Regions from separate parts of the Pseudarthrobacter sp. NPDC058196 genome, predicted to be linked through region 2. Evidence: predicted binding sites of a transcription regulator. Region 2 holds the regulator's gene; each other region holds the start of a gene.
What was found. The regulator HrcA, encoded in region 2, represses chaperone genes, less so after heat shock. The targets are predictions, from matches to a motif close to TTNGCACTCGNNNNNNNCGAGTGCNAA.

Region 1: the regulator HrcA is predicted to act here: its motif matches at 9,009-9,035, upstream of ACFVVC_RS19485 (FmdB family zinc ribbon protein).
Region 3: the regulator HrcA is predicted to act here: its motif matches at 1,821-1,847, upstream of groL (chaperonin GroEL).

The regions. Positions count from the first base shown of each region.
Region 1 covers NZ_JBHVVN010000015.1:52,445-63,046, forward strand. Annotated here, with positions in the region: gene ACFVVC_RS19425 (LysR family transcriptional regulator) at 1-196, opposite strand, end outside; gene ACFVVC_RS19430 (MFS transporter) at 355-1,593, shown strand; gene ACFVVC_RS19435 (Lrp/AsnC family transcriptional regulator) at 1,735-2,238, shown strand; gene ACFVVC_RS19440 (MFS transporter) at 2,278-3,525, opposite strand; gene ACFVVC_RS19445 (Lrp/AsnC family transcriptional regulator) at 3,695-4,189, shown strand; gene corA (magnesium/cobalt transporter CorA) at 4,190-5,185, shown strand; gene ACFVVC_RS19455 (hypothetical protein) at 5,265-5,417, opposite strand; tRNA gene ACFVVC_RS19460 (tRNA-Ala) at 5,499-5,574, opposite strand; gene ACFVVC_RS19465 (hypothetical protein) at 5,709-6,617, opposite strand; gene ACFVVC_RS19470 (GNAT family N-acetyltransferase) at 6,723-7,343, opposite strand; gene galU (UTP--glucose-1-phosphate uridylyltransferase GalU) at 7,348-8,253, opposite strand; gene ACFVVC_RS19480 (5-formyltetrahydrofolate cyclo-ligase) at 8,358-8,978, shown strand; gene ACFVVC_RS19485 (FmdB family zinc ribbon protein) at 9,091-9,345, shown strand; gene ACFVVC_RS19490 (Flp pilus assembly protein CpaB) at 9,456-10,187, shown strand; gene ACFVVC_RS19495 (AAA family ATPase) at 10,250-10,602, opposite strand, start outside.
Region 2 covers NZ_JBHVVN010000001.1:545,953-555,197, forward strand. Annotated here, with positions in the region: gene lepA (translation elongation factor 4) at 1-1,045, shown strand, start outside; gene hemW (radical SAM family heme chaperone HemW) at 1,071-2,300, shown strand; gene ACFVVC_RS02550 (DUF4870 domain-containing protein) at 2,303-2,713, opposite strand; gene ACFVVC_RS02555 (DUF3097 domain-containing protein) at 2,833-3,684, opposite strand; gene hrcA (heat-inducible transcriptional repressor HrcA) at 3,856-4,869, shown strand; gene dnaJ (molecular chaperone DnaJ) at 4,954-6,081, shown strand; gene ACFVVC_RS02570 (16S rRNA (uracil(1498)-N(3))-methyltransferase) at 6,084-6,860, shown strand; gene ACFVVC_RS02575 (GerMN domain-containing protein) at 6,847-7,731, opposite strand; gene ACFVVC_RS02580 (PhoH family protein) at 8,151-9,239, shown strand; gene ybeY (rRNA maturation RNase YbeY) at 9,236-9,245, shown strand, end outside.
Region 3 covers NZ_JBHVVN010000010.1:37,076-47,677, reverse strand. Annotated here, with positions in the region: gene groL (chaperonin GroEL) at 9-1,643, opposite strand; gene ACFVVC_RS15205 (ABC transporter substrate-binding protein) at 1,933-3,189, opposite strand; gene ACFVVC_RS15200 (cold-shock protein) at 3,195-3,401, opposite strand; gene ACFVVC_RS15195 (LytR C-terminal domain-containing protein) at 3,564-4,193, opposite strand; gene ACFVVC_RS15190 (DUF3263 domain-containing protein) at 4,245-4,574, opposite strand; gene ACFVVC_RS15185 (uracil-DNA glycosylase) at 4,704-5,480, shown strand; gene ACFVVC_RS15180 (siderophore-interacting protein) at 5,490-6,329, shown strand; gene ACFVVC_RS15175 (threonine/serine exporter ThrE family protein) at 6,326-7,813, opposite strand; gene ACFVVC_RS15170 (peptidoglycan bridge formation glycyltransferase FemA/FemB family protein) at 7,848-9,164, opposite strand; gene ACFVVC_RS15165 (lipid II:glycine glycyltransferase FemX) at 9,294-10,427, opposite strand; gene ACFVVC_RS15160 (TspO/MBR family protein) at 10,548-10,602, shown strand, end outside.

The DNA of each region.
Region 1 (10,602 bases), on a different contig from region 2:
GGCGGACCCCGCGGCCGTCCCGCACCAGGAGCTCGGTGCCGACGGCGGCGCTCGCCCGGGCCAGCGCCCGGCTCACCGTTGATTGGGGTACGCCCAGCAGCTCCGCGGTTTCCGTGACGTGCTCGGTCCGGCCGAGTTCGGCCAGCACCGGAAGAAGCGGAAGGAGCTGCGCCAGTTGCTTACGGTCCGGTTCCACTGCCCGTTTCCTTCCTCGCCCAATACGGGCGCCTGCCCTGGGGGCCGGTCCATTTGGGTCACCCGGCGGCGCACACCGCCAGTCTATTCAATTTTGCTATAAGTTCTGCATAAAACATGCATTGGATGCATCAGTTGCACCGGGACTACGCTGGCAGGATGCCACAGACTCAGCGCGGCGGCACTGCCGCTCCCCCACGCTGGACCGGCCACGCGAAGGGATCCAAGGCCTACGGGCGGATCCTCGCCGGACTGTCCTGCGCCGGTGTGGCGACGTTCGCTCAGCTCTACTCCACGCAGGCCGTCCTCCCGCTGCTGGCATCCGACCTGCAGGTCACCGCCGCCGAAGCCGCCCTCACCATCTCGCTGGCCACCGTTGGCCTGGCCGCCACCGTCATTCCCTGGTCATTCCTGGCCGACAGGATCGGCCGGGTCAAAGCCATGGCGTGGGGCATCTCCGCTGCCACTGTCCTGGGACTGCTGGTGCCGCTGTCCTCCGGGTTCGCGATGCTGCTGGTCCTGCGCCTGCTGGAAGGAATGGCCTTGGGCGGCATCCCTGCGATTGCCATCGCCTATCTCAACGAGGAGGTCAGCAAAGCCCACGCGGCGCTCGCGGCAGGAAGCTACGTAGCCGGGACCACCTTGGGCGGCCTGTCCGGGCGCCTCGTGGCGGGCCCGGTTGGCGAGCTCTGGGGATGGCGGACCGCGGCCCTGGCCGTTTCCCTGCTCGCGACGGCCGCCGCCGTCGCGTTCCTGGTCCTCGTACCCAAGGCGCAGGGTTTCGTCCGCGCCCAAGCGTCCGGACTCCGCGGAGCCCTGCAGATGCTCGGCGGCCACCTGCGCAATGTCCGCTTGCTGGCCATCTATGCACAGGCCTTCCTGATGATGGGCGGTTTCGTGGCCGTCTACAATTACCTGGGTTTCCGGTTGTCGGGCGCACCCTTCGGACTCCCGGCCACCCTGATCAGCCTGATCTTCCTGGCGTACCTCTCAGGGACGTTCTCCTCCCGCTCGGCAGCCACCATGACCACGCGGTTCGGGCGTCGCAACGTCCTCCTGGCAGGGCTTGCCCTTGCCATGGCAGGACTCGCCCTGACCCTGACCTCAAACCTGGTGCTGATCCTGGCCGGCCTGGTGGTGTTTACCGGCGGTTTCTTCGCGGCCCACAGCATCGGCTCCGGCTGGACGGGCGCCATAGCCAGCACCGGCCGGGCCCAGGCAGCGTCGCTGTACAACCTGGCGTATTACCTTGGCTCCAGCCTGCTCGGCTGGGCCGGCGGCCTGGTCTTCCAGGCTTGGGGCTGGAACGCCCTGGCGGGAGCAGTGATCGTCCTGGCCTGCCTGACGGCCGCAACTGTCGCCGTCGTCCATCCCGGAACGGACCCCGCCGCCGCCTGACGGCTCCGCACCATACTCGAATTAACGGGCTTCAAGGCCCCGGCGGGCAGCCTGAATGTTCGGCGGGGCGTGCTCCGGCACCGCGGATGACGGCGTTTCTGCGGTCTAGGATGAACAGAGGACCCTTTGGAAGGAAACGCAGTGAGCACGAATGCCAGGAACATCAGGCCCGGGGCGCACCTGGAACCCTTGGATGCCATTGACGAGAGGCTCCTGGCAGCCCTTGTGGCCGATGCCCGGATCTCCAACAAGCAACTCGCCGAAATGGTGGGCATTGCGCCGTCGACAGCCCTGATGCGCACGCGGGCCCTGTCCGAGCGGGGCATTGTGCAGGGCTACGAGGCAAAGTTGAGCCTGTCGGCGATCGGCAGGTCCGTGCAGGCGCTGGTGGCCGTACGGCTTCGGGCCCATGACCGCGACCAAATCGACCGTTTCACGGCCCGCGTACCGCATCTGCCGGCTGTGCTCTCCACCTTCCACACGTCCGGCTCGGTGGACTACCTGCTGCACATCGCCGTCGGCAGCACCGAAGACTTGCGGGACTGGGTGCTGGACAACCTGGCGACCGACCCCGTCGTGGGCCATACCGAAACCACCCTGGTCTTCGAGCACATCCAAGGCAATCACGGACCGCTCCCGGAGTAGTGGGGCACCAGGCTGTGACCGGATTACCCGGCCATGCCGTCAGGCGGCGGCGCGCCGCCTGACTGACTGGACGAACGTCCTGGCGGAAAGAACCAGCGCCGCCGCGCCGCACAACAGCACGAAACCCTGGACCGCGGCGCCCATCCCCATCGCCGTGCCGGCCCACCCCAGGCCAAGGACCGGGACCGCGCTTCCCAGATACGTAATGACATAGACGGTGCTGATGATCTGGGCGTGCCGCGCCGGCTCCACCCTGGCCGCGACGTCATTGAATACGGTCCGGAACGCCAGTCCCTGCCCCACTCCGGCGGCGACCGCCGCGGCCACCAGCAGCACCGGGCTGTGCCAGGCGCCGGCAGCTCCCAGCATCACCACCGAAACGCCAAGGACGGCGAGGCCTGCCGGCACTGTGAACCGGCTGCGCACGGTGACCAGCTGGCTCATGGCCGAAGCCCCCAGCGGCAACCCTGCCAGGACGCCGATCAGCGGCCGGGAATCCGTAGCAAGGACCTGGGCGAAATAGCCCGGAGCCAGCGAGAGACTGAAGCCGAACACAGCGAAGCTGAGGAAGCCGACGCCGGACGCCAGCCAGAAGGCTCCGCGCGCCTGGCGTGAAACTGAAGGGCGCCGGGGCGCCAGGGCGTGGAGCGGCCGGGTCGAGGCCGGGGCCACGATGGCGGGGCGTGCGCGGATCAGGTAGAGCGGAACGAGGAGCCCGGCAAGCAGCAGGGAGTGGACGACGTACGGGGCCGTGGTGGCGCCGGGAAGCAGCGACAGCAGGCCGCCGATAACCGGGCCGGCGGCGACGCCCCCCGAGGACGCCAGGAGCGTGAAGCGGGATGCCCACTCCGGCCGGGACGGGAGCAGCTCCCGCAGGGCGGCGGCACTGGCTCCGGTGGCAAGTGCCACAGCAGTTCCCTGCAGGGCCCGGCCGGCACAGAGCGCTCCCAGCGTCTGCGCTTCCGCAAAGATCCAGCCGCCGGCCAGACCCATCAGCACAGCCACCAAGAGGGCTGCCCGCCGTCCGATGTGGTCCGACCAGTGGCCGGCCAGCAGCAATGTTCCCACCAGCGCGAGGACGTAGCTGGCGAACGCTGCAGTGACATCCAGGCTCGAGAGTCCAAGGCTGGACTGCAGGAGGGGGTACAGCGGTGTGGCCAGGTTGGCGCCCACGAGGAGCATGAAAATGACCGCACCCGAAATAACCAGCCGGGCCGTGGTGGAGGCATTCCACCCGGCGCGCGTTGCCGCTGTGGGGCGCATGCGCAGTTCGCTGAAGACCGTCATCGTGCCGCCTTAGGGATCGCCGCAGCGGCCAGTCCTTGTGGGACGCCGGCGCGGATACAACTGTGATGCTTCAAGGGTGCGGCAGGATTGCGTGATCAAACCGTTCCTGGATGGATAATTGAGCAGAATCATCAAATATTGGATCCCAATGTGGTGGAGAGTGACGATCGTGAACAAGTTGGACCCCACTGACCTGAAGATCCTCCTGGCCCTCATCAGGGATCCGCGGATACAGATCGGCGAACTCAGCGAGTCCTTGGGCATAGCGCGCAATACTGCCCAGTCCCGGGTGCGCCGGTTACTCCGGGCAGGCGTCCTGCGTCCGGGCGGCCGCGAGGTTGACCTTGACGCGGTGGGCTATGACGTGGTGGCCTTCGTGACCATCGAGGTCTCCCACCGTGAACTGGACGGGGTGGTGGCGGCGCTCCGGCTTATCCCGCAGGTCCTGGAGGTCCACGAAATCTCCGGCCGCGGGGACGTCTGGTGCCGGGTGGTAGCAACGGACACGCACAATCTCCAGGCATCCCTGCGCCAGGTCCTGAGGATCAAGGGGGTCATCCGGACCGAGACGGTACTGGCCCTGCACACCCATATCCCGTACCGGACCGAGCCCCTCATCAGCGGCCTCAGCAATGCCGCATCTGCGACGACTAGGATTTCCTGAATGACCATCATCGATAACGCCGTCTACGTCAACGGAGTCCGCCATGCGGAGCCCGAAAGCCTGGAACAAACCTTCGAAACCCTCGCCCGGCACGGTGGCATGGCGTGGATCGGGCTTTACCGGCCCACCGCGGAGGAAATGGCGGCTGTGGCGGCGGAATTCGGGCTGCACGGCCTGGCGGTGGAGGATGCCGTCTCAGCCCACCAGCGGCCCAAACTGGAGCGGTACGACGACAACCTCTTTACCGTGCTGCGGCCTGCCCGCTACGTGGACGCCAACGAAACGGTGGAGTTCGGTGAGCTCCACGTCTTCACCGGCAAGAACTTCGTTGTGACCGTGCGCCATGCCGAAACGGCCGGGGTCGCCAGGGTGCGGCAACGCCTGGAGGCGCGGCCCGACCTCCTCCAGCATGGGCCGGAGGCGGTGCTGTACGCCCTCCTGGACCGGGTGGTGGACGACTATGCGCCGGTGGTGGCCGGACTCGAGAACGACATTGACGAGATCGAGGACCAGCTGTTCAGCGGAGACTCCTCGGTGTCCCGCCGGATTTACGAACTGGCACGGGAAGTCATCCAGTTCCAGCGCGCCATCCACCCGCTGCCGGAGATGATGGACCAGCTGAAGCGGGGTTTCGAGAAGTACGGCGTGGAGACAGACCTGCGGCACAGCCTGCGGGACGTTGAAGACCACGTTGAACGGGTCATCTCCAGGGCAGACTCCTTCCGCGATCTGTTGCAGAACGCCCTGACCCTTGATGGAACCCTGACGGCCAACCGGCAGAACGAGGCCAGCGCCGAGCAGAACGAACAGGTCAAGAAAATCTCGTCGTGGGCGGCCATCCTGTTCGCACCGTCGTTCGTTGCCGGCATCTACGGCATGAACTTTGACAACATGCCCGAACTGCACTGGCCCGTGGGCTACCCGATGGCGCTGGGCCTGATGGTTGCCGTTGCGGCCCTCATGTACGGCATCTTCAAGAAGAAGGGCTGGATTTAAAACTCGACGCCCGGGGCGCCACCTTTCGTCAAAGGTGGCGCCCCGGGCGGGGAATGCATTGCGGCCGGCAGCGGTCAGGTCAGGCGTTGGTCCTGCGCTTGAGCCAACCCCAGACACCGGTTGCGACGAACAGGACCAGGCCGATGATGGCGAGCCAGAGCAGGCCCTTCACGACGAAGCCGACAATAGACAGAATGAGCCAAATGACAAGAAGTCCGATGATTATTCCCATAGGGCCACTCTAGGCCCGCCCGGCTGCACTGGCCCGGGCATTCGACTGCGTTTCGCCAATCAACATGCAGGGGTGAGCTTTTGGTGGAGCTAAGGAGATTCGAACTCCTGACCTCTTCGATGCGAACGAAGCGCTCTACCAACTGAGCTATAGCCCCGGGAATTGCCGCAACCTGCGTGATACTCCGGGCGGGTGCGGAACCGGTGTCCCTAGGCTACAAATAATCCGTGTCCAACACCAAATTGGCACGCCCGGCCCGGAAAAGCGATGGGAATACTTTCGCGCCGCCGCCTACGCGCGGCGGCGCTGGAGGACGTCGTCAAGGTTGCTCAAGGCACTCTGCGCCTTGGTCAACTGCGGTGAACCCGCGGGCTGGGACGCGGCCTCCGGGGCGTCGACGCCGGCAGCCCCCTGCTTCAGCGACGGCTTGCCGACCGCCTTCGGAGCCTCCGGCAGTTCAAGCGGCAGGGGCTCGGGACGCTCAGCCTTGGCTGCCTCAACGTAGGTTGGCCTGGGAACTTCAACGGGCTCCCACGGCGTGCCTGCGGGAGCACCTGCTGCGGCGGCGGCCGCACTGGTGTCACCGGCGGCAACGGCGACGGCGAGGGCCGCCTCACGCAGTTCCACGGCAGTGAGCGGCTTGGCCTTGGCCTGCCCCGCCTCGGCATCGAACAGCGGGCTTTCCGGCCGGACCGGAGCTGCCTCAGGTTCAGGCACGGTGATGGGGTCCGGCCCCTGGCGCCGGGAAGGCGCACTCATGGCTGAGTGGAAGGCCGCGTTGACTTTCGCTTTGCGGTCCCGGATGGCCAGCCAGCGGAGCAGGGCCACCATACCGAAGGCAATCGCAAAGGCGGTGAGGGGAAGAACGGGCGATCCCACACCGAAGGAAAGGAGCACACCTGACATGAACGCGGTCACCAAGAACAGCAGCCCGGCCAGGGCCAAGGCCGTCCGGCCGTACCGGATGCGGAACCGGGCCGGGGGCGGGGTACTGGCAGCGGCTGCGGCACTCTTCCTGGGTTCCATGGCTTTCTCCTGCTGGGCGGCGACGTTCAAGACTTTGCCGGCGGGCTGGTCCGGCCTTTCATCGACGGGGACGTCTGCCAGGAAGTCGCCGGCGGCCTGCTGGCGCCTTCGGTTCCGGAGGACGTACGGGGCTACCCAAAGGATCCAGAGCGCGACGGCAACCACGAGGATCACTGAGCTGCTAAGGGGGAAGTCCACACTCAAAACCGTATGAGCATCATGCCTGCTCAGGCCGCATTAGCCCCGGTGTGTCGTACCCCTGTCCACAAACCGATGGATTTATGACGGGCGGGACGCCAGCCACGGGGCCAGCAGGCCCTCCGGGACTTCTTCGGAGGTCAAGGCAAACGAACGGTGGTCCGCCCACCGGCCATTAATGTGCAGGAAACGGGGCCGGTATCCCTCATCCCGGAATCCCAGCTTCTCCACCACCCGCAGGCTGGGCCCGTTCTCCGGCCGGATGTTGATTTCCATCCGGTGCAGGCCAAGGGTCCGGAAGCAGTGGTCCGTCACCAGTGCCACTGATGTCGGCGCGATCCCCTGGCCGGCCCTGCCTCGATCCACCCAATACCCCAGTGTGGCCATCATGGCCGAACCCCACACAATCGAAGACACCGTCAGCTGGCCCACTATGGCCGGATTCCGGTGTCCCGGCGTCCGCTCGGTGATGACGAAAGGAAGCGCTGTCGCCTGGGCCGCCTGCGCGTTCAATGAGCGCACCATATGCCGGTAGTCGGGCAGACCGCCTCCCGGTTCGGGGTTGGAGGCTTCCCAAGGCGCCAGCCACTCGCTGTTCCTGGACCGCACCTCGGTCCATTCCCTTTTGTCGCGGTATCGGATGGGCCGCAGGACCAGGTCACCGCATTCGAGGGTGACCGGCCAGATGGGACCGGTACGCACGCCGCTAGCTGGAAAGGCCGGCGGTGAAACCGGGCAGCCAGTCCCGCAGGCCGGGGCCCAGGTCATCGCTGTCGACGGCCAGCTGGACGCAGGCCTTCAGGTAGCTGAGCTTGTCACCGGTGTCATAGCGGCGGCCGCGGAACACTACCCCGTAGACCCCGTAGCCCTCCCCGTCTCCGGACGCGAGTTCCTGCAAGGCATCGGTCAGCTGGATCTCGCCGCCGCGGCCGGGCGCGGTGTGCTCCAGGACGTCAAATACAGCGGGGTGCAGGACGTAGCGGCCGATCAGCGCCAGATTGGACGGTGCTTCCTCGGGTGAGGGCTTCTCCACGAGCCGGTTGACGCGGACATAGCCCTCGCCGTCCAGTTCCTGGACATCGGCGCAGCCGTAGGCACTGATCTGCGCCGGCTCCACCTCAATGAGGGCGACGACGGAGCCACCGGTCTTCGCCTGCACGTCGATCATCGTGCTGAGAAGTTCGTCGCGGGCGTCGATGAGGTCATCACCCAGCAGGACAGCGAAGGCTTCGTCGCCAACGTGCTGTTTGGCGCGGAGCACGGCGTGGCCGAGGCCGTGGGGGTCGCCTTGCCGGACGTAGTGGATGTCGCCCAACTGGCTGGCCGCCTGGATGGAGGCGAGCTTCTCCGTGTCGCCCTTGTCGGCGAGCGTCGATTCGAGCGAGGGCACGCGGTCGAAGTGGTCTTCCAGTGCACGTTTGTTTCGGCCCGTAATCATCAGGATGTCGTTCAGGCCCACGTGGACGGCTTCCTCCACCACATACTGGATGGCAGGTTTGTCCACGACGGGGAGCATTTCCTTCGGCATTGCCTTTGTGGCCGGCAAGAACCTGGTGCCCAGGCCCGCTGCTGGGATGACGGCTTTGCGGACTCTGGGGTTACTGGTAGTCACCGGACTAATCTAACGTCAGCGTCAAGCATTTCAGTAACCACCGGCACAGCGGGCCGTCATCCGCCCGTGATGCCACGGAACGCCGGGCACCGAGGAAGGACACCATGCAGGAGAAGACGAATCCCGTCAAGGACGATATCCGGGCGGCCCATCGGCGCCGGCGGGCCGCCCGAACGGAGGCGGAGCTGGACGCCGCCGGGTCGGACTTGGCGCGCCACGGGGAAGCGTGGGCGGCATCCGTCACCGCGTGGCGCCCCGGCACCGTATGCGTCTATTTGGGTGTCGGGAAGGAACCGCCCACCATGCCGCTGGTCCGTGCGCTGCACGGCAGCGGCCACGATGTCCTGCTTCCGGTATGCGAGCCGGGCCGGGAGCTGAGCTGGGTGTTCTGGGCCCCGGATATCAGCTTCGAACGCAGCCGGTACGCGCCCATCCTGGAACCCGCCGGGCGACGGCACGGGCCCGAGGTGGCCGGGAGCGCAGCGGCGCTCATCATCCCCGCCACTGCCGTGGACCTGTCAGGAAACAGGATCGGCCAGGGGGGCGGCTACTACGACACCTTCCTGGGGCACCTCGCCACCGCCGGGAAGGAAATACCGTTGGCCGCTGTTATCTACGACGATGAACTGCTTCCCGCGGGCCGGATTCCTGCCGAGGAATTCGACCGCCCGGTCCCGGGTGTCCTGATGCCGTCCGGGTACCGGGACCTGGCGGGTGGCGACTGAGCCCGGTCCTTTCCGGACGCAGTGATAGAATTAGCACTCAGGCCCTGCGACTGCTAACGGATTACCGGATGGCAGCACGGGACCTCTCGTTTGCCCAAGAGGAGGAGCACCAGTGCCAACATATGCTTACGCCTGCAAGGATTGCGGCCACGCCTTCGATATCGTCCAGTCGTTTTCGGACAGCAGCCTGACATCCTGTCCCGAATGCGAGGGCGCGCTGCGCAAGAAGTTCAACAGTGTGGGTGTGGTTTTCAAGGGCTCAGGTTTCTACCGCACCGATTCCCGCGATTCCAAGGGCAGCTCGGTCTCCCCTGCCCCGGCAACGGCGCCGGTCGCCGCGCCCGCCCCGGCTGCTGCGGCCAACTAGCCCACGCACTGATAACGACGACGGCCGGCGCCTTCTGGCGCCGGCCGTCTTTGTCCACATAGCTTCCGCCACCACTATCCTGGCGCTTCGGCCGCCAATAGCGTGGGCGCATGCCTGCATATCCACGCCGCGGCCGCGACAGCCTCCGGATTCCCACAAAGTCCCGCAATACCAGCCGTCCCGCCAAGACGAACTACCCCATCCCGGCGCGGGTAGCCTTTTGGCTGGGCCGAAACCGCCGCCTGGCCGCCGCCCTGCTCCTGTGTGCAGCGGCGGCCATCACCGTCAATCAACTGACGCCTGCTCCGCTCTCGACCGTGACAGCCCTCGCTGCTGCGCGGGATCTTCCGGCAGGTACCGCTGTGACGGCGGCAGATTTGGCCAGCGTCCATGTGCCGCCCGGAATGGTGGCGGAGGGCTTCCTCCAAGACACCGCCGCAGCCGCCGGCAAACAGCTCGCAGGACCGTTGCGAAAAGGCCAGCTCGTTACTGACGCTCAACTCCTTGGCCCGGGCCTCCTCATTGGGACGCCTCCGGGCTCAGCCGCGGTTCCGCTCCGTATGGCGGACCCATCCTCCATCCAACTGGTGTCTCCCGGCCAGCTGGTCAACGTGGTGCTCACCTCTGCCAACGGGTTCGACCAGCAAGGTCCCTCAGAGGTGCTGGCGTCTGCGGTTCCCGTGCTGTGGACTTCGAACAAGGGCGGCCAGAGCGGCCAGTGGCTGGGTACAACGGAGACCGACGGGTTGATCGTGGTGGCAGCCAACGCGGAACAGTCATCCCGGCTGGCTGGAGCTTCCACGCAGGGCAGGCTTTTCTTCGTCCTGGTTGGTCCGCCGTGACACCGCGGCAACGACTCCCGGGCAACCCCTCGGTTGCCCGGGCGCTGAGGCCTGACTGCCGGTCAGCCCCAGTGCGGCGGTTTCTGTTCCTTCAACCAGGCGTCGTGGTCGTCCTCACGGTCGCCCCAGCTGCGGGCGTCGTCCTCCGCGGCTTTGCTGGGCAGGATAGCGTCGGTACCTGCGGTTGCCCGCGCTGCCGCCGGAGCGGACTGCGGCGTCCCTGCCGGATTCCCACCGTCAGTTGCCATTTCCGTCTTCTCGTTCTCGCTCATGTCGTCCCCGGCCCGATCTTCCGCGGGCCCTTCTTGGTCGGAAACAGTGTATTGCGCGGCCATGCCGCCAGCCTCCTTGGCGCCCAGGCCACCGGCCCGCCGGCCCTGGCTTGGGCGGATGCCCGCGGCAGTGTCTCCGGCGT
Region 2 (9,245 bases):
CCTCATCACCGGCGTTAAGGATGTGCGCCAGTCCAAGGTGGGCGACACCGTCACCAACCTGGCCAAGCCGGCGGCCACGTCCCTGCCCGGCTACGCTGACGCCAAGCCCATGGTGTTCTCCGGCCTGTATCCGCTGGACGGGGCCGACTACCCGGTACTCCGTGACGCCCTCGAAAAGCTCATGCTCAACGACGCCGCCCTGGTGTATGAACCGGAAACCTCAGCCGCCCTGGGCTTCGGTTTCCGCGTGGGTTTCCTGGGTCTCCTCCACCTTGAGATCACCCGTGAGCGCCTGGAACGCGAATACAACCTGGCGCTCATCTCCACCGCACCGAACGTTGAGTACGAGGTCACGCTGGAGGACAAGAAGGTGGTCCAGGTGACCAACCCCAGCGAGTATCCCACCGGCAAGGTCGCCGAGGTGCGCGAACCCATGGTGTCCGCCACCATCCTGGCGCCCAACGAATTCGTCGGCGCCATCATGGAACTCTGCCAGGCCCGCCGCGGCGTCCTGGGCGGCATGGACTACCTGTCCGAGGACCGGGTGGAGATCCGCTACCGCCTCCCGCTGGCCGAGATCGTGTTCGACTTCTTCGACATCCTGAAGTCCAAGACCCGCGGCTACGGGTCCCTGGACTGGAAGGCTGACGGTGACCAGGCAGCCGACCTGGTAAAAGTCGACATCATGCTCCAGGGCGAGCAGGTGGACGCGTTCAGTGCCATCACGCACAAGGACAAGGCCTACGCCTACGGCGTGATGATGACCGGCAAGCTGCGCGAACTCATCCCGCGGCAGCAGTTCGAGGTGCCCATCCAGGCGGCCATCGGTTCCAGGATTATCGCCCGTGAAAGCATCCGCGCCATCCGCAAGGACGTGCTGGCAAAGTGCTACGGCGGCGACATCTCCCGCAAGCGCAAGCTGCTGGAGAAGCAAAAAGAGGGCAAGAAGCGCATGAAGATGGTGGGCACGGTGGAAGTTCCGCAGGAAGCGTTCATCGCGGCCCTCACCACGGACGATTCAAAGGACAAGGCCAAGAAGAAGTGACCACCGCGCAGCGGGGGACCCGCTGATGCCCAGCGTCCTTCCCCTTGGCGACCCGGCGCCGTCGGACGGCCTGCTGCCTGCGCAGGCAGCGGACGGTGCGGCGGCACGGGCCTTCGGCTTGTATGTCCACATCCCGTTCTGTGCCGTGCGCTGCGGGTACTGCGACTTCAACACGTATACGGCCACGGAACTCGGCGGCGGCGCCTCCCAGGATGCCTACGCGGGAACGGCGGTCGCCGAAGTGGCGCTGGCCGCGCAGGCACTGAAGGGTTCCGGCGTCCCGGCACGCAAGCTCAGCACCGTTTTCTTCGGCGGCGGCACGCCTACGCTCCTGCCGGCCGACGACCTCGCCATGATCCTTCGTGCCGCCATCGACCAGTGGGGAATCGAGGAGGGCGCGGAGGTCACCACCGAGGCCAATCCCGATTCTGTCACGCCCGAATCCCTGGCCATCCTCAAGGAAGCCGGCTTCACCCGGGTGTCGTTCGGCATGCAATCCGCCGTCCCGCACGTATTGAAGGTCCTGGACCGCACCCACACCCCGAGCCGGGTTCCGCAAGTGGTCCAGTGGGCGCGGGAGGCGGGACTTGCCGTCAGCCTGGACCTGATCTACGGCACACCCGGGGAATCCCTTGCCGACTGGCGGTATTCCCTCGAAACAGCATTGTCCTACGAGCCCGACCACATCAGCGCCTATGCGCTGATCGTCGAGGACGGCACCAAGCTCGCCGCACAGATGCGGCGCGGCGAGGTCCCGGGAATCGACGACGACGACCACGCCGACAAGTACGAGCTCGCCGACGAGCTCATCACCGAAGCCGGGCTGGGCTGGTACGAGGTCAGCAACTGGGCACGGACACCGGAGCAGGCCTGCCGGCACAACCTGGCCTACTGGCGGGGCGACGACTGGTGGGGGATAGGGCCGGGCGCACACTCGCATGTGGGCGGGGTGCGCTGGTGGAACGTCAAGCACCCCGTGGCCTATGCCAACCGGCTCTCGCAGGGCCTTTCGCCGGCTGCGGGCCGGGAAACCCTGGATTCGGACACCAGGAGGCTGGAGCGGGTGATGCTGGAGGCGCGGCTGCAGTCAGGGCTCGATGTCTCGACGCTCAGCACTTTGGGCCGCCATGAAGTGGCGGGCTTGATCGCGGACGGCCTGGTGGAACCGGCCGCGGCGTTCCACGGACGGCTGGTCCTCACCCTGAAGGGCCGGCTCCTGGCGGACGCCGTGGTCCGCAGGATCCTTCCCGACTAGCGCTACTTAAGCCAACGCAGGTTGTACGGGTAGCGGTGCGGCTGGCCCCGGTTGACGTGGATCCCTGCGGCCACCGAGAAGCAGGTCAGCGCAACCCAGATCAGCGTGGCGATGACAGCGAAGATGTTGCCCACATAGGGAATGAACACCAGGATGTTGGCCAGGACCGCGGCGATGGTGGGCGGCAGGCTGAAGTTCAGCGCTTCCTTCGATTCCTGCGCGGTGAATGGTCCCCGGTCCCTGAAGATCAGGTAGATCAGCAGGGAAGGAACGCACCCCAGGATCCCGCCGAAGTGGGCCAGCGTGGCCCATTGGCGGTCTTCGCTGGCCGTGAGCGGGAGCGCATTGGCGGGGACGCCATGGTACTCGGAACGGCCTTGGCCATCCCTGTGATCACGTGCGTTTTCTGCCACAGTCTGTTTTCCTTCTGGGGTGCAAGTGGTGCTGATGACTAATGAGGGGTCGGTGCAACGCTGCCAAAAACAAGGCATCGCAGTATCCAGAATACTGGGTCGCGGGGCAGGAGCAGCCCTCAGGGCACGGTGAGGAAATCGATCACTTCCTCAACCCGTCCCAGCAGCGATGCTTCCAGGTCGGCGTACGAGCGCACGGCACCGAGGAGTTTTTGCCACCCCAGGCCAATATCTTCCTTCGTGGAGTGCGGCCAGCCGAAGGCTTTCAAGATGCCGGTCTTCCAGTCCTGCCCGCGGGGAATCGTCGGCCACTGCTGGATGCCCAGGACAGATGGGCGGATAGCCTGCCACACGTCCACGTAGGGGTGGCCGACAATAAGGACATTTCCGGCGGCGCCTGGGGACGCCATCACGGCGTCGGCAATCCGCGATTCCTTGGAATCGGGCACCAGGTGGTCCACGAGCACCCCAAGCCGCCGCCCAGGTCCCGGCCTGAAGGCCGCCACGGCCGCCGTGAGGTCGTCGATGCCGTGCAGGGGTTCGACGACGATGCCTTCCAGCCGAAGGTCATCTCCCCACACCTTCTCCACAAGCTCGGCGTCATGCTTGCCTTCCACCCAGATCCGGCTGGCCTTTGCCACCTGGGCGCGCTGCCCGGCAACCCGCACCGACCCGGAAGCGGTCCGCCCTGCGGCGGGACCGGCAACAGCGCGGGCGGGCGCAGGCGGCATCAGGCGGATCGGCTGGCCCTCCAGGAGGAACCCGAAACCAAGCCGGAAGGAACGCGACTTTCCGCGCCGGTCCTCCAAGGCCACCACATGCATTCCGCCCGACTTCTCCACCCGCGTGACAGCTCCAACCCATCCGGACTGGACATCCTCGAGCACCATGCCGCGCTCCACGGGAACCTCCGGCAGCTCGGTCCGGGGAGGGGCGGAAATCCCGCGGGGGCCCCAATTCTGGTAATCCATGGATTCGATCCGCCTCGCACTAGGTCCTCACCCCCCGAGTTTCGCCCGGAGCGGTACCAATGCTAACAACGGGGCGAGGCATAATAGACTGTTAGCACTAAGGCATGTCGAGTGCTAACCCCTGGGCGGCACCGGACGGGGCACGAGCCCGGACCTGGATGGAGGTGGAGAGTGAGCGAGCCACGCAAACTGGAAGTGCTGCGGGCAATCGTGGAGGACTACGTCCACTCCCGCGAGCCCGTCGGCTCAAAGGCGCTGGTGGAGCGTCATCATCTCGGCGTTTCCAGCGCCACCATCCGCAATGACATGGCGGCACTGGAAGATGAGGGCCTGATCACCGCCCCGCACACCAGCGCAGGGCGTATTCCCACGGACAAGGGCTACCGCCTGTTTGTGGACCAAATCTCGGCGGTGAAGCCCCTGTCGGCAGCAGAGCGGCGTGCCATCCAGTCACTCCTGGAAGGCGCGGACGACCTCGACGACGTCCTGGACCGCACGGTCCGCCTCCTGTCCCAGCTGACCAACCAAGTGGCAGTGGTCCAGTACCCGCACCTGAGCAGGGCCCTGGTCCGCCACATCGAATTCGTGCTGCTGGCCCCGCGTAAAGTACTGGTGGTGCTGATTGCCAACAGCGGCAAAGTTGAGCAGCGCGTGATCGACGTCGGCCAGGACCTCGGCGACGAGGCGCTGGCGGAGTTGCGGACCCGGTTCCTCGGCGCCTTGGGCGGAACGTCACTGAGCCGCCTCGCCCAGGCCCTGCCCGCCGTCGTCGCCGCCACGCCGCACCCTCACCGCCAGGCCGCGCACGCACTGGCGCTTGGGCTGGAGGTCCTGGCCCAGAGCAGCCGGGAAGACCGGATGGTCATGGCCGGAACGGCCAACCTGGCCCGATCCAACGTAGACTTCCCCCTCAGCATCGGCCCGGTTCTCGAAGCCCTCGAGGAGCAGGTGGTGATGCTGCGGCTGCTGAGCGAAATGGCCCAGGACCACCGCGGCGTGGCCGTCAGCATTGGACGGGAGAACCCCTACGATGGCCTCGCTGAGGCGTCCGTGGTGGCCACAGGCTACGGCCCTGACAGCGCCGCCAAGGTAGGGATCCTTGGCCCCACACGGATGGACTACCCCACCACCATGGCCGCCGTCAGGGCCGTAGCCCGCTACCTTTCCAGGATTTTGGGGCCCTGATCCTCCGTTGCCGGAGCACCTCCGGCTGGCGGACCGGACACCGGGGCCAACTGCACGCAGTACAACAAGGAAGAGATACGAACTTTGAGCAGCCACTATGACGTCCTTGGAGTCTCCCCCGAAGCTACGGGCGAAGAGATCAAAAAGGCCTACCGCAAACTGGCCCGCACCCTCCACCCGGACGTAAACCCCGGAGCGGACGCGTCCGAACGCTTCAAGGCAGTCACTCACGCCTACGAGGTCCTCTCCGACCCGCAGAAGCGCCGCATCTATGACACCACCGGCAATGAGAACGGAACGGACAACGGCTTCGGCGGCGCCGGCTACGCGGGCCAGGGGTTCGCGTTCCAGGACATCTTCGACACCTTCTTCGGCGCCGGCGGCACGTCCGGTCCGGCGTCCCGGGTGCGCAGGGGCCAGGACGCGCTCATCAGCGTCAGGATCGACCTTCGCGACGCCGTCTTTGGCGTCAACAAAAAGCTCGAAGTGGACACCGCCGTCGTCTGCCCCACCTGCGACGGATCATGCTGCCGCCCCGGCACGCACCCCGAGCGCTGCGATATCTGCGGCGGCAGCGGCCAGGTCCAGCGGGCCGTCCGCTCCATCCTTGGCCAGGTCATGACGGCGGCGCCCTGCGGCACCTGCGAAGGCTTCGGCACGGTCATCAAGGATCCCTGCAACGAATGCAGCGGCCAGGGCCGCATCCGGAGCCGCCGGTCGCTGACCATCAAGGTCCCCGCCGGTGTTGCCACCGGAACCCGCATCCAGCTCTCCGGCCAGGGCGAAGCCGGCCCGGCCGGTGGCCCGGCGGGCGACCTCTATGTGGAGATCCGGGTCAACAACGACGCCACCTACGTGCGCGAAGGCGATGACCTGCACGCCACTTTGCACATCCCCATGACCGCGGCCGCCCTCGGCACGGACGTCAGCCTGGAAACTTTCGACGGCAGCCAGGAGATTGACGTCAAGCCCGGTACACAGTCCGGCGAGATTATTACCCTCCGCGGGCTGGGGGTCACCCACCTGAGGGGCTACGGTCGCGGTGACCTGAAAGTCCACCTCCAGGTCGACACTCCCGCCAAACTCGACGCAGCGCAAGAGGACCTGCTGCGCCAGCTTGCCAAGCTTCGCGGAGAACAGATCACCGAGGGTAAGCTCGCTGCCAGCGGCGGCATGTTCGCCAAGCTCCGGGACCGGCTCGGTAACCTGTAGCGGTGAGCAACCCCGTATTCTTCACCAGCCCCGGCTCGCTGGACGGCCTGGCTCCCGGTCAGGTCTTCGTCCTGGAGGGACCTGAAGCCCGGCATGCAGTCACTGTGAAGCGCTTGTCGCCGGGGGAGGCCGTGGACATAGTGGACGGCGCCGGCGCCCGCATGACCGGCAAGGTGGCGTCAGCATCGTCATCCGCACTGGAAGTGGAGTGCGGTTCCGTGGCGGCCGAAGACAGGCCAGAGGTCCGGCTGGTGCTGGCACAAGCACTGGCCAAGGGCGACCGGGACGAACTGGCCATTGAGACAGCAACGGAACTGGGCATCGATGCCGTCATACCCTGGCAGTCCGAACGGTCCATCGTCCGCTGGAAAGGGGACCGGGCCGCCCGGGCCCACGCCAAATGGCAGTCGGCCGTTGCCGCTGCCGCCAAGCAGGCCCGCCGCGCCTGGATTCCAGAGGTCCGGGACGCCGTCGAAACTTCCGGGCTCTGCAACGCCGTGGCGGCCGCGGACTTGGCCGTCATCCTGCACGAAGACGCTGTCCGTCCCCTGCGCACTGTCCTTGAAGGATGGCAGGGGAATACCGGTATCGGGCCCCGCGAGGTCCTGCTGATCGTTGGGCCCGAAGGCGGCATCAGTCCCCGCGAGGTGACGAGACTCTGTGACAACGGCGCCGTGACGGCCCTGTTGGGGCACCACGTCCTGCGGTCCTCCACTGCCGGCCCGGCCGCCGTCGTGCTGGCCAGCGACATCCTGGGGCGCTGGGCTAGCGCACCTTAAAGGACCGCGTGTCCTCGTTCCGGTCCGGCTCTCCACCGGATCCGGCCTGCGCCACGTGGAGTTCATAGTCACCGGCAGGCAGGCTAAGGGCCAGCGTGAAGGCCCCCGCCTGGCCCTGTTCAGCGGCCGTCGTCGTTTCGCCGGTCAGGAAAGGTGTCTTGCCCCCGCCGTTGTCCGCAACCTGCAGGATTTGCCAGTGGAGCTTGGCTCCCGGCGACGTGCTGCGGCCGGAGATCTTCACGCTGCCGGCCGGGACCTCGGTATTCTCCTGCGGATCGATGATCCAGACAGGCGCCACCAGGCCTGCGGCGCGCGTCATCAGGGCGCCCAACTGGACCTTCCCGAACGCGACGTAGTCCGTGTGCCCGTCCACGAGGATCCTGACCCGGACCTGCTGGCTGGTGTCGACCAGCCCCGAACTCGCGGCCGCCGCGGTGGCCGTATAGATCAGTTGCTGGATAGCGCGGGCAGCCATGTCGGTGTCCAGGTTGCTGTTGAACGCGTCCGCCGACACGTCCACGGTGATCACGTCTTTGCCTGAAATCGAGGTGGCCAGCTTGTCCGGGTTCTGCCATGGCGTGAAGAAATCGGGGTCGAGCGGCTTCTCCGACATCATGGCGCGCAAGGCCCGCGTTACCGGGTTGTCCTGCTCTGGGACGTCGCGGAATTCGCGGTACAGGAAGATGTTGCCGCCGCTGCGGCCGATCCAGTACACGGGCGCCTTGTTGGACGACTGGGTGGTCTCCAGCGGGGCGCTCGTGGACGGTGCGTCCGGCATGCTCCCGCCGGTCGCCGGAACCGAAGCAAGGGTGCCGGTGGGCGATGGACCGCCTTCTGCGGTGCAGCCCGCCAGAATGGGAACCAGCACCAGGACTCCTGCCAGGACAGCCGGGCGCAAGCGGCCCTTCGTTTGGCCTGTCCTTTTGGGCACAGAGGTATCCGGCACTGTCTTGCCCTTGTCCTTTCGTGGCGTGGCGGGCCGATCCCCTGGCGGCCTGGAGTTCCAGCAGTTGCTGGATTTCCAGCATTACACAGCGGTACGGCCGCGCAGCGGTTCTGTGGCCGTACCGCCCCAACTGCAACGGGAACGATATGAGGCCGATATGAAGTTGATACCAAACCGCCGTGCCCGCGGGGATATGCAGCGAACCGCCGTACCCGTCGCCGCCCCCTGCTGGCGTAAGATGAAAGGATCGCTGGGCGAGGAGCACCGTGCAACGGGCACCCCCTCCGGCACGGAAAATTGGATTGAAGAACTTCGAGGGGACCACAGGCCTGCGGGCCAGCACCATGACTGAATCAGCAAATGGTAAGCGCCGGCTCAACACAGGCGACGGCAGCCCGGGGGAGTTTCCCCACTCACTGCCGGGCACCAGGACCGAAGTCGTCCTGTTCGAGAACTCGGACCAGATGGTTCAATCACTTGGCAGCCACGATGAAGCGCTGCGGTTCATCGAAGTCCAATTCCCGGACGTCAATTTCCACGTGCGCGGCAACGAGCTCTCCATCAGCGGGCCGGCCAGCGACGTCCCCCGGATCATGCGGCTCCTCCAGGAGGTCCGTGGCCTTGTGGCCCGCGGCACGGTGATCACCCCCGCCGTGCTGCAGCAACTGGTGGCGCTCCTGCGCACCCAGTCACTGCAGAACCCGGTGGACGTCCTCACCCATGACATCCTCTCCAGCCGCGGCAGGACCATCCGCCCCAAAACGCTGAACCAGAAGAACTACGTCGACGCCATCGACGCCAACACGGTGATCTTCGGGATCGGACCGGCAGGTACCGGCAAGACGTACCTGGCCATGGCCAAAGCTGTCCAGGCCCTGCAGCAGAAGGAAGTCAGCCGCATCATCCTGACCCGCCCTGCGGTAGAGGCAGGGGAGCGCCTTGGGTTCCTGCCCGGAACGCTGAGCGACAAGATCGATCCGTATCTTCGGCCGCTTTACGATGCCCTGCACGACATGATGGATCCCGAGTCCATCCCTCGGCTGATGGCCGCCGGGACCATCGAGGTGGCACCCCTGGCCTACATGCGCGGCCGGACACTCAACGACGCCTTCATCATCCTTGACGAGGCCCAGAACACCACCCCGGAACAGATGAAGATGTTCCTCACCCGCCTTGGGTTCGGCTCCAAGATGGTGGTGACGGGAGACGTCACCCAGGTGGACCTGCCGTTTGGTACGCGTTCCGGGCTGCGGATCGTGGAGGAAATCCTGCAGGGCATCGAGGATGTGAACTTCTCGGTCCTGGACGCCGCGGACGTCGTCCGGCACCGGCTGGTGGGGGACATCGTCAACGCTTACAGCGTTTGGGACGAAGCCCAGCGGAACCGCGTCAAACACTCAGTCAACAGGGAAAAGCGGGGGGAACACGCATGAGCATCG
Region 3 (10,602 bases), on a different contig from region 2:
CAGTGGGCTTAGAAGCCGCCCATGCCGCCCATGCCGCCCATGTCGTCTCCACCGGCGGGGGCAGAAGCCTTCTCGGGCTTGTCTGCCACCACAGCTTCGGTGGTGAGGAACAAACCGGCGATGGACGCCGCGTTCTGCAGGGCAGAGCGGGTGACCTTGACCGGATCGTTCACGCCGGCTGCCAGCAGGTCGACGTACTCGCCGGTGGCTGCGTTCAGGCCGTGGCCTGCGGGCAGGCCACGGACCTTGTCGACAACCACGCCGGGCTCGAGGCCGGCGTTGAAGGCGATCTGCTTCAGCGGGGCGTCGATGGCAACGCGGACGATGTTGGCGCCGGTTGCTTCGTCGCCGGACAGCTGCAGGTTGGCAAATGCCTTGGCACCGGCCTGGATGAGGGCTACACCGCCACCGGCGACGATGCCTTCTTCAACCGCGGCCTTGGCGTTGCGGACGGCGTCCTCGATGCGGTGCTTGCGTTCCTTGAGCTCAACCTCGGTGGCGGCACCGGCCTTGATGACTGCAACGCCGCCGGCGAGCTTGGCCAGGCGTTCCTGCAGCTTCTCGCGGTCGTAGTCGGAGTCCGAGTTCTCGATCTCGGCGCGGATCTGGGATACGCGGCCGGCGATCTGGTCGGCGTCGCCGGCACCTTCGACGATGGTGGTCTCGTCCTTGGTGACGACAACCTTGCGCGCCTGGCCCAGCAGTTCGAGGCCTGCGGTCTCGAGCTTGAGGCCGACTTCCTCGGAGATGACCTGGCCGCCGGTGAGGACGGCGATGTCGGCCAGCTGTGCCTTGCGGCGGTCACCGAAGCCCGGAGCCTTGACGGCGACGGACTTGAAGGTGCCACGGATCTTGTTGACGATCAGGGTGGCCAGGGCCTCGCCCTCGATGTCTTCGGCGATGATCAGCAGCGGCTTGTTGGACTGCATGACCTTTTCGAGGACAGCAACCAGTTCCTTGACGTTGGAGATCTTGGAGTTGACGATCAGGATGTACGGATCCTCAAGGACCGTTTCCTGGCGCTCGGCGTCGGTGACGAAGTAGGCGGAGATGTAGCCCTTGTCGAAGCGCATGCCTTCGGTGAGTTCAAGCTCCAGGCCGAAGGTGTTGGACTCCTCGACCGTGATGACGCCTTCCTTGCCGACCTTGTCCAGGGCTTCGGCGATGAGGGCACCAATTTCGTCGTCACCGGCGGAGATGGAGGCGGTGGCCGCGATCTCTTCCTTGGTTTCGATCTCCTTGGCGGAGGCCAGGAGTTCGCGGGTGACAGCTTCAACGGCCTTCTCGATGCCGCGCTTGAGGGACAGCGGGTCGGCGCCTGCGGCAACGTTGCGCAGGCCTTCCTTGACGAGTGCCTGGGCCAGCACGGTTGCCGTGGTGGTACCGTCGCCGGCGACGTCGTCCGTCTTCTTGGCAACTTCCTTGACCAGCTCTGCGCCGATCTTCTCGTAGGGATCGTCCAGCTCGATCTCCTTGGCGATGGAAACACCATCGTTGGTGATCGTGGGGGCGCCCCACTTCTTTTCGAGGACGACGTTGCGTCCACGCGGGCCGAGGGTGACCTTAACGGCGTCGGCGAGGGTGTTCAGGCCACGCTCAAGGCCGCGGCGTGCCTCTTCATCAAATGCAATGATCTTGGCCATAACGGCAATAGTCCTTTCGGGACAGTCGTTAAGAATGAACCTTCGCTGCAGTGCCCGCGACGGACGATCCTTCGACAGGGGCCTCTGTATGCCACCGGCTGGGGATCTCACTGAAGTGAGGCGTTTCTTTCGCTCTTCGACCGGTGCCTTGCGCGGCCGGCCGGAACCGGGCGTTGCTTAGCAGTCGGTACGTCAGAGTGCTAACTCCATAATTAGCACTCCCCCGGTGAGAGTGCAAGCGAAATGACCCCGGACGGGCAGCTGGCGGCGGTCGGTTCGCCGAGGGCGATCAGCCCGGATGTCCGGCTGTCTCCCGCCCGCTCGGAGCGGGAATGTTGTCCGGCCCGTAAGTAAAGACGGAGAAGGACGCCATGGTGATATCCCCGTTCGCATCAAAGGCAATGGGGCCCGACTCGCCGTCGTAATTGATCTCCGGTCCGGCAGCCAGGCCGCCCAGGCACGCCTTGTAAGTCACGCACGGCGCAGCGGCCGTTCCGGCGCCTGGTGCCGCTGTCCCGCCCGATACCGGGATCAGGTTGGCGGCGATCGAGCGGCCGGCGTCGTCCTGCGCCCGTGCCGCTGCCAGCGCTGCCAGGGTCACGGCGTCGTAGGTTTCGGCAGCGTAGGAGACGTCCTTCAGGGTCGGGTCCACCGCTAAGAGTTTTGCCTGGAAGGCGGCGGAAGGCAGCTGGCCCGGGACCACCGCGCGGGCACCATCGAGGACCTTGGGACCGAGACCGGAGCCGTAGCGGGCGAAAGCGCCGTCGCTCATGATGATGCGTGAACCGCCAAGGCCGGCACCGTTCAGCGCGGACAGTGCGCCTTGGGCGCCCTCACGGGCTATCAGGACGACGGCGTCCGGCTTGGTTTTGGCGATGGAGCCTGCCGCCGTGGCGGCGTCCCCGGTTGTGAAGCCGGCACCTGGAAGGACGGTAAGCCCGGACTGCTTTGCCGCTTCCGTGACGGCCGCCTGCAGGTCCTTGCCGTAGGAACCTGCCTGGTACAGCACGCTGATGCTGGCTGCGCCGCCGTCCTTGGCGAGTTTGGCCAACACCGGGCCTTGCGCGACGTCGGCCGCCGCAGTGCGGAAGTAGTAGCCGCCGCTGGCCATTCCGGTCAGGCCGGCGGCGGTGTTGGCCGGCGAGATGAGCGGTATGTGCGCGCGGGACAGGACGTCGACGGCTGCCTCCGCGTGGCTGGAGTCGGTGGGTCCGATGACCACGTCCGCCTTGGCGGCCAGCAGGGATTTCGCCTGCCCGGCGGTGTCCTGGTCCGGATGTGCGGGCAGCAGTTCGACGGGGCGTCCCTTGTGTCCCCCCGCGGCGTTGATGTCCTGGACGGCAAGCTTGGCGGCCGCGAGCTGTGGCTGGTTCAGGAAAGCGTTGTCGCCGGTGTTGTCCAGGACCAGGCCCACCCGGAGGACGCCGTCGCCGGATGCCTCGGCGGACTCCACCCTGGCATTTCCGCCTGTCCCGGAGCACGCTGTGGTGCCGAGAACGGCTGCCAGGGAAACGGCCAAGGCAGTGCAAAGCGCAGGACGGTGCATCGGCTTCACTCGGCGGGCCGGACGTTTTCCGCCTGCGGGCCTTTGTCGCCCTCGCCGACCTCCAGCTGCACCCGTTGGCCTTCCTCGAGGGCCCGGTAGCCTTCGCCCCGGATCGCAGACCAATGGACAAAGATGTCATCACTGGAGCCGTCAACAGTGATGAAGCCGTAGCCTTTTTCAGCGTTGAACCATTTGACGGTTCCCAGTGCCATGGTGACCAACTCTTTTCCGTTGCGGCCGGATGGGCCGGCGCTGTTGCGTGCAGCCCCGCGGGCCGTGGCCTGGAATCACTCTAGCCAACAGCCGCTGCGGGTCGCGGGCAGCGGCAGGCCCGGAGCCGGGAACGTTATGCAGGCGTAACTGAGGCCGCCCGGCTACCGGTAACCAGGGCCCAAGACCACCACGAGCGGCACCTGGAACTCGGTGCTGCTGACGACGGTGGGGATGTTCAACAGCGCCCCGAGCTCCTGGGCGCTGGCCAGTTGCTGGGGACCGGAGTAGTAGATCACGGAGGATTTCTGCGGCGCACCGGACCAGTTGCCCACCTGTCCGAGCCGCCAACCATCAGCCTGGACTGTTCCGCCAATGCGGCTGGCCAGTCCTGCGGTACCGGCCGCGTTGTAGATAGCGACTGCCTGCGTCCGGTCGACGGCGGCCTGCTGGGTGGCCGAAGGCGTCGGCTCCGGGCTGGTGCTGGACGGCCCGGCGGTGGCCGAAGGTTCGGCCGCGGCTGGGGGCGTGGTTGCCTGAGTGGAGGAAGCGGTGGAACCCGTCCCGGCCAACGCAGTGGATTCCACGCTGGCCGATGCCTCGGTTGCCGTGGCGTTGAAGCCGAGCTTGGGGAGGATCAGGAAGGACACCAGGCCGATGGCCAGCGCCGCCACGCCCACTGCGAGGATGGGCCACAGGCGCACCCGGGATGGGGCCGAGGCCGTCCGGTGGACACCTTGTCGCGACGCGGCCTCGGGGACCTTGTCGAATTCATCGCGGGCGTATTTGGTCATGATGGAAGGACATCCTTGTTGATTGCTGCCAGGGTCCCGGCCTGGGGTGTGTTAAGCGTCGGATCCCAGGCGGCGGGCGGTGCGTGCACGGTGGCGCGACGTACGTAGTCTACGCAATCTCTTGACCAGCATGGGATCGTGGGCCAGGGCATCCTCGCGGTCGATCAATGCGTTGAGGAGCTGGTAGTAGTGGGTCGCCGAGAGGTCGAACAGCTCCCGGATGGCCTGTTCCTTGGCGCCGGCGTACTTCCACCACTGCCGTTCCAGCGCCAGCATCTGCTGTTCGCGCTCGGTGAGGGAGGAATCACGGAGCAGAAAATCCGCCAGCAGGGACTTCCGTGGCTCCTGCTCCGGCAGGTGTTCCCGGGCCGGTTCCGCCACGGCACACTCCTTCGCTGGTTACGGTATATGTCTCACCCCCATGCTACCGGGCGAATAACAGCAGTGTCATTCGGGCTGGCCTTCGAGACGCTTTGCCGGCCCGCAGGCGCCTCCTGCAAGAATGGAACGATGTTTGAATCGGATGCGCTGTTCGACCTGCAGCAGGACCCGGTGGACGCCACCCGCTTCAGCGATCTCGCCAAGCTGCCCCTGGCAGAGCTCATGGCGCCGGACTGGGCGGCGGCACTGCAGGGTGTGGAAGGAAAGCTGCGGTCAGTGCTGGCCTTCCTTGCCGGCGAAGAGGCGGCCGGGCACCAAATCCTGCCGCCGCCGTCGAACGTCCTGCGCGCGTTCCGCCAGCCGCTCGCCGGCGTGAAAGTCCTCATCGTGGGGCAGGACCCCTACCCCACGCCGGGGCACGCCGTCGGGCTCTCCTTTTCCGTGGACGCGCGAACGCGGCCGCTCCCCCGCAGCCTGGTGAACATCTACCGGGAACTCGAATCGGACCTGGGCATTCCGCCGCGCGTCCACGGCGACCTGTCCGCCTGGGCGGAACAGGGAGTCCTGCTCCTGAACCGGGTGCTCACCGTCAGGGCCGGGTCCGCGGGCTCCCACCGGGGCAAGGGCTGGGAGGACATTACGACGACGGCGGTCAGCGCAGTGGCCGGACGCCGCGCCGCGGACGGGTCCAGGGCGCCCCTGGTGGCCGTCTTGTGGGGCAAGGAAGCAGAGGGGGTCAGTCCCCTGCTGGCCGGTGCGCCCATCGTCGCCAGCGCGCACCCCAGCCCGTTGTCCGCCTCACGCGGCTTCTTTGGTTCCCGGCCGTTCAGCCGTGCGAACGAGCTGCTGCGGGAACAAGGTGCGCCGGACGTAACCTGGGAGCTTCCGCCGGTGCCCCTGGCTTAGGCTTGCCTGATGAGCACTGTCCCCGCCGCCACCAGCGCTACGAAGAACAACCGCCCCCAGGTCAACCTGACGGTACTGCGCAAGGAGCAGTTGTCCCCGCACATGGTCCGGATCATCGCAGGTGGGGACGGCTTCAAGGACTTCGTCAACAACGCATTCGTGGACCGCTACGTGAAGATCGTTTTCCCGCAGCCCGGCGTGGACTACCCCTCCCCCTTGGATCTGTGGACGGTCCGGGAGACCATGCCCCGCGAGCAGTGGCCGTTTACCCGCACCTACACGCTGCGCTGGGTGGATCACGGGGCCAGGGAGCTCGCCATCGACTTCGTGGTCCATGGCGACGAAGGCCTGGCCGGTCCGTGGGCGGCCAACGCCCAGCCCGGGGAGGCCCTCACGTTCACCGGTCCCGGCGGTGCGTACAACCCCAATCCCGAGGCTGACTGGTATCTGTTCGCCGGCGATGAGGCCGCGCTGCCGGCCATTGCCGCGTCCATCGAGGTGCTGCCTGCCGCCGCGGTGGGGCTGGCCTTCCTGGAAGTCGGGTCGGAGGCCGATATCCAGCCTCTGGACGCTCCGGCCGGGCTCGAGGTCCGCTGGCTGGTCCGCGGCGACGTCCCTGCAGGCTCCAGCACTTTGCTGGTGGATGCCGTGGCCGGGGCGGAGTGGCCTGCCGGCACGGTGGATGTCTTTGCACATGGCGAGCGGGGCTATATGAAGTCCCTGCGCGAGGTCTTCTTCAAACAGCGCGGCCTGGAACGACGCCAGGTGTCATTGTCCGGGTACTGGGCGCAGGGCCGTGTGGAAGACGTGTTCCAAGCCGAGAAGAAATTGCCGGTGGGCCAAATCTAGCGCCGCCGGGCGCGGCGTCGCTCGTTGCTCGCCAGGCTGCGGGTCAGCGGCCTGGCCAGCACGTCGCCGAGGACGATTCCGCCGGCTGTTCCCAGCACGATGGCTCCGGCGCTGAGCATGCCGCCCGCGCCGTTCAGGATTTCCGATTCCTCGACCGTGAGCACATACATGGACCGGAAGATGGTGAGCCCTGGCAGCAGGATCAGCGCCGCGGGCACAGCCACCACAAGCTGCGGCGCGCCCATCCGCAGTGCCACCACCCGAGCCAGGAGGCCGATGACAACGGCCGCCAGCGCCGGAGCGAACCGGTCTCCGATCCCCAGCAGTCCGCCGCCCAACAGGACCAGGTAGCCCGCCACGCCCACTCCCGCCGTCGGCAGCAGGAGCTGCCAGGTGGTCTGCTCGGTGATGCCGATGGCCATCACCGCGGCCGCGACGAACAGGATAAGGACCCACAGATCGTAGGCGGGCGGGAAGGTCTGCGTGACATCGATCCGCTGCAACCCCGTCAGCTCCCCCACCACGAAGGCGACGGCAATGCCGGCCACGATCGCCCCGAAGGTCAGCAGGGTGGACAGGAACCGGCCCGCGGCGGTGACCGGGAAGCCGTTGATGGCGTCCTGCACGGAAGAGACCAGCCGGCCGGTCGGCAGCAGCAACAGGATGCCGCCCACCACCACGATCGACGGCGACGCGGTTAGCCCGAACTGCCAGAGCAACAAAGCAAGGATGGTGACGACGAACGAGCAGCTGGCCGTGGTGAAGAAGTCCGGGACCCGCCAACGCCCCAGTTGCCGGGCCAGCAGGCTGATCCCGATGTTGGCCACGAACGCGATCGCCGAGGACACCACACCGCCGCCCAGCACCCCCACGAACACAGCGGCGAAGACACCGAATGCAGCGGTGACCATCCAGCGCGGATATGGTTTGGGACTGGTGATGGCCTCGTTGAGCCGGCGGATGGCTTCCTCACGGCCCACGCCGCCGGCCACGATGTCCGTGACCAGCTGGTGGACCTTGGCCAGGCCCGCGTAGTTGTTGGTCCAGGACCGCACCACGCGCAGCAGGGCGATCGGCGTCTGGTCCTTGGGGGCGTAATTGATGCCCACGGACTGGTTGGTGATGTCCACCTCGATGTTCTTCAGGCCCAGGGCGGCAGTGACGGCGATGATGCTGGTCTCCACCTCCAGGGCGCCAGCCCCGTAGCGGAACATGGTCTCTGCCAGGTGGAGCGCGAAGTCCAGGGTCTTGCGCGCCGATGTGTCCACGCCGCCCACCTGGATGGTGGGGTTGGCGTAGGGGCTGCCGGCCAGGCGGTCCACGATGCTCAACGGAGCGGTGGGCGGGTTCTCGCCCTGCACCAGGCGGCGCAGCATCCTCCGGGCGGCTGCGTCCTGCCGCAGCTGTGCAGGAGTCAACGGCTCAGTCCTGGGCAGGCCGTCAGTCTTCGGCCTGGACCCTGGCCGTTCGTGGCGGTCAGTCATGCCCGGTTCCTCCCTGTGCGCGGTGTGTGGACGGTCAGGCTGCGCGCTTCAGCGGCAGCTTGCCAAGCAGGGTGCGGGCCGCGGCGGCGGCAGACCTGGCCAGCCGGTTGGCGTGGAAGACCGCAGGCCGTACCGGCATGGTGAAGTCACCTACCAGCTGGACCACCTCCCCGCCGAACCCCTTCTTGAATTCGTAGCCGCCGTGCCCCTCCTCATCCTGGCCGGAGATGCCGAACGTGCCATAGAAGTTGTACCGCGGGTACTCCTTCTCCAGCGCGTGCAGCATCATGCCCCAGTACAGTGAGGTGGCGCCGTTGAAGTAGATGTAGTCCTGGACGGTTCCGCCAATGACGCAGACCACCTCGTCGCCGTAGCAGACGAAGTGGATGGCTGCCACGGTGGCGGTCCCCACGGAATCAGGGAACCTCTCGATGTCCTTGAGGCTCCGCTCGTAGCTGTCCACCAGGTCCTGGACCACTTTGAGCCGGTTGGCCTTTTTCTTGCTGCCGGTTTCTTCCACTTCACGCCGGAGCTCCGCGGCGGTGGCCGACTCCGCTGCCAGGCGTTCGGTGATGGATTTCCGGTAGGCGGGGATGTCGATCTTGGCCATCATGAGCTTGGTGAATTCCGCCGAGGTGGTCCGGAGCAGGTGTTCATAGTAGGCGCGCTCACGGTAGGTGAATCCCTTTTCGTCCCCGGCCCGGCTCAAGGCCCCGTAGAAGTCGTCAAGGGTTTCCAGCGTGGCCTGCTCCAGGAAGACGCCGTTCTTTTCGGCCTTGCGGATGGCCTTCCGGGTCCGGTAGCTGGTGCCCATGATGAGTTCTTCGGCGTCCTGGATTCCCACGAGGCTCTTGATGAACATCCAGTTCACGTTGACGAAGTTCATGTCCAGGCCCTGGTGCCGGAACCCGAGCCGTTCCAGGTCTGCCACGAGCGGGCGGTTGTCCTCGACGTCAGGGTGCTCGGCGCCGTCGGCGTCCCGTGCGATGTACCTGATGTTCGGCGAGATCCGCAGTTCAGCGGCTTTGCGGCCCGCGGCGTGCTTGCGGAGAAGTTCGACGACGCCGCTCACCAGGTTGCGGTCCGCGTAGTCCATGAGGGGTCCCTTGGCGCATTCGCAGATGGTATAGCCGAGCCTGGTCGTGGAGTAGTTAAGTTTTCCGGCGGCGACGAGCTCGCCGCTGCGCCGAACGCCGAAGAATTCCACCTGCTGGCCCCGGGCGCGCTGGAAACGGGCAAAATCGAGGGACTGCAGGAAGCTGTTTTGCGGGTGCTTTACGGCGAAGGCCTCAAACTCGGCGTCGCTGAGGACGGCGTATTCAAGTCCGGTAGCGGCGGAAACAGGATTCAAGGGGTGACCTTCTTCTGGACTCTTCGCGGCCTGGTGGGCACGCGCTGGGCGGACGGTGTTCGGGGCGGGCTGCACGGGGCGTATGGTCCGGCCGTGGGCTGCGGTGGACTGCATCCCACGGGATGCCGGTCAGTAGAACTGCTGGCCGGTCCGGGCGGTTTCAATCCGGCGGAGCACCTTTTCGCCGCCGCTGGTCCAGAGCTTGTGGCGCAGCGGGGACAGGACGTAGTCGTAGCAGCCCACAAAGTCGGTGACGGTCTTGGTGAAGCTGGTCTTGAACATGCCCATCCCGTAGAGGTTGTGGGTTTTGTCCTTGATCCGGGCCGCCGGCGGGGTGCCGCAGAAGTCGTATTCGGTGCAGCCGAGTTCCTGCATGCGGCGGATGGCTTCCCACTGCACCAGGTGTGAGTCCCCGTACTGTTTGCGGTTTTGGGTGGACCCGCCGTCCTTGTAGGTTGCCTTGGCTCCGTAGTTGATCACGAAGGCTCCGACGCTGGGCTTGCCATCCTCGTAGACGAAGAAGAAGTTGCCCTGGCCACGGTTGCAGAATTCGTCCCAGAACTTGGCGTAGTAGTCGTAGCTGCGCAGGGGCATGGAGCCTTTGGCGTTGACGGTGTCGGCCATCAGGTCGTAGAGCGCACGGTAGGTTGCCGGGCCTTGTTCCTGCCGTACCACCTGGCAGCCCTCGCGTTCGGCGCGCCGGATGGCGTTGCGGGCGCGCGAGGAGATCGCTTTGAACACTTCCTCGGTGCTGCCCGAGATATCCAGCAGGGCCGTGGAGTCGTTGGACTGGATGTTAGGGGCTTTGCGGAGGCCCGCTGCCTGGATGTCCTGCTGTGCCTCGGCGGTGTCGATGATGTCCGGTTCCACCTTGATGGTGAAGACGTTCAGTTTCTGGCTGCGGACAAAGGCCGCGCAGGCTTCCAGGGCGGCCTTCAGGTCCGCGGCGGCGGCAACGTCGGGGCCCTTGATGAGGTACCAGAGCCGGCCCAGGACGGGAAATGACTTTTCAAGGACCAGGTTGTAGCTGGAATTTCCAGGGGCTTCCAGGACAAGGAAGCGGACTTTCCAGCCGGTTCCGTTCTTGACCGATGCGTAGGCGGCGGACTGCAGCATGTTGCCGCCGTTGGGGTTGGCCGTGACGTGCTTGTCCCAGTTCTCAATTTCCTCGGCTGTGGCAAAACGTGCGGTGAATTCTCGCAAGGGGGCCGTGTCCAATCGGGTTTGTGCGCGGTTTCGGTGGGTCTGGATGCGTGCGGACATGCAGCATCAAGTCTAAAGCCTCAGCCACCGGAGCCATCTCCCGGCGATGCCTGGCATGGCGCCGGTGGTTCGCGGGGCGGCGTCTTGACGGGGCTGCCCGGGGTCGGCAAGGGTTGGAGGATGACGCCGGACCCGGACCAGAGCACCACTTCCGCGGATCGCGGCCGGCCTTACG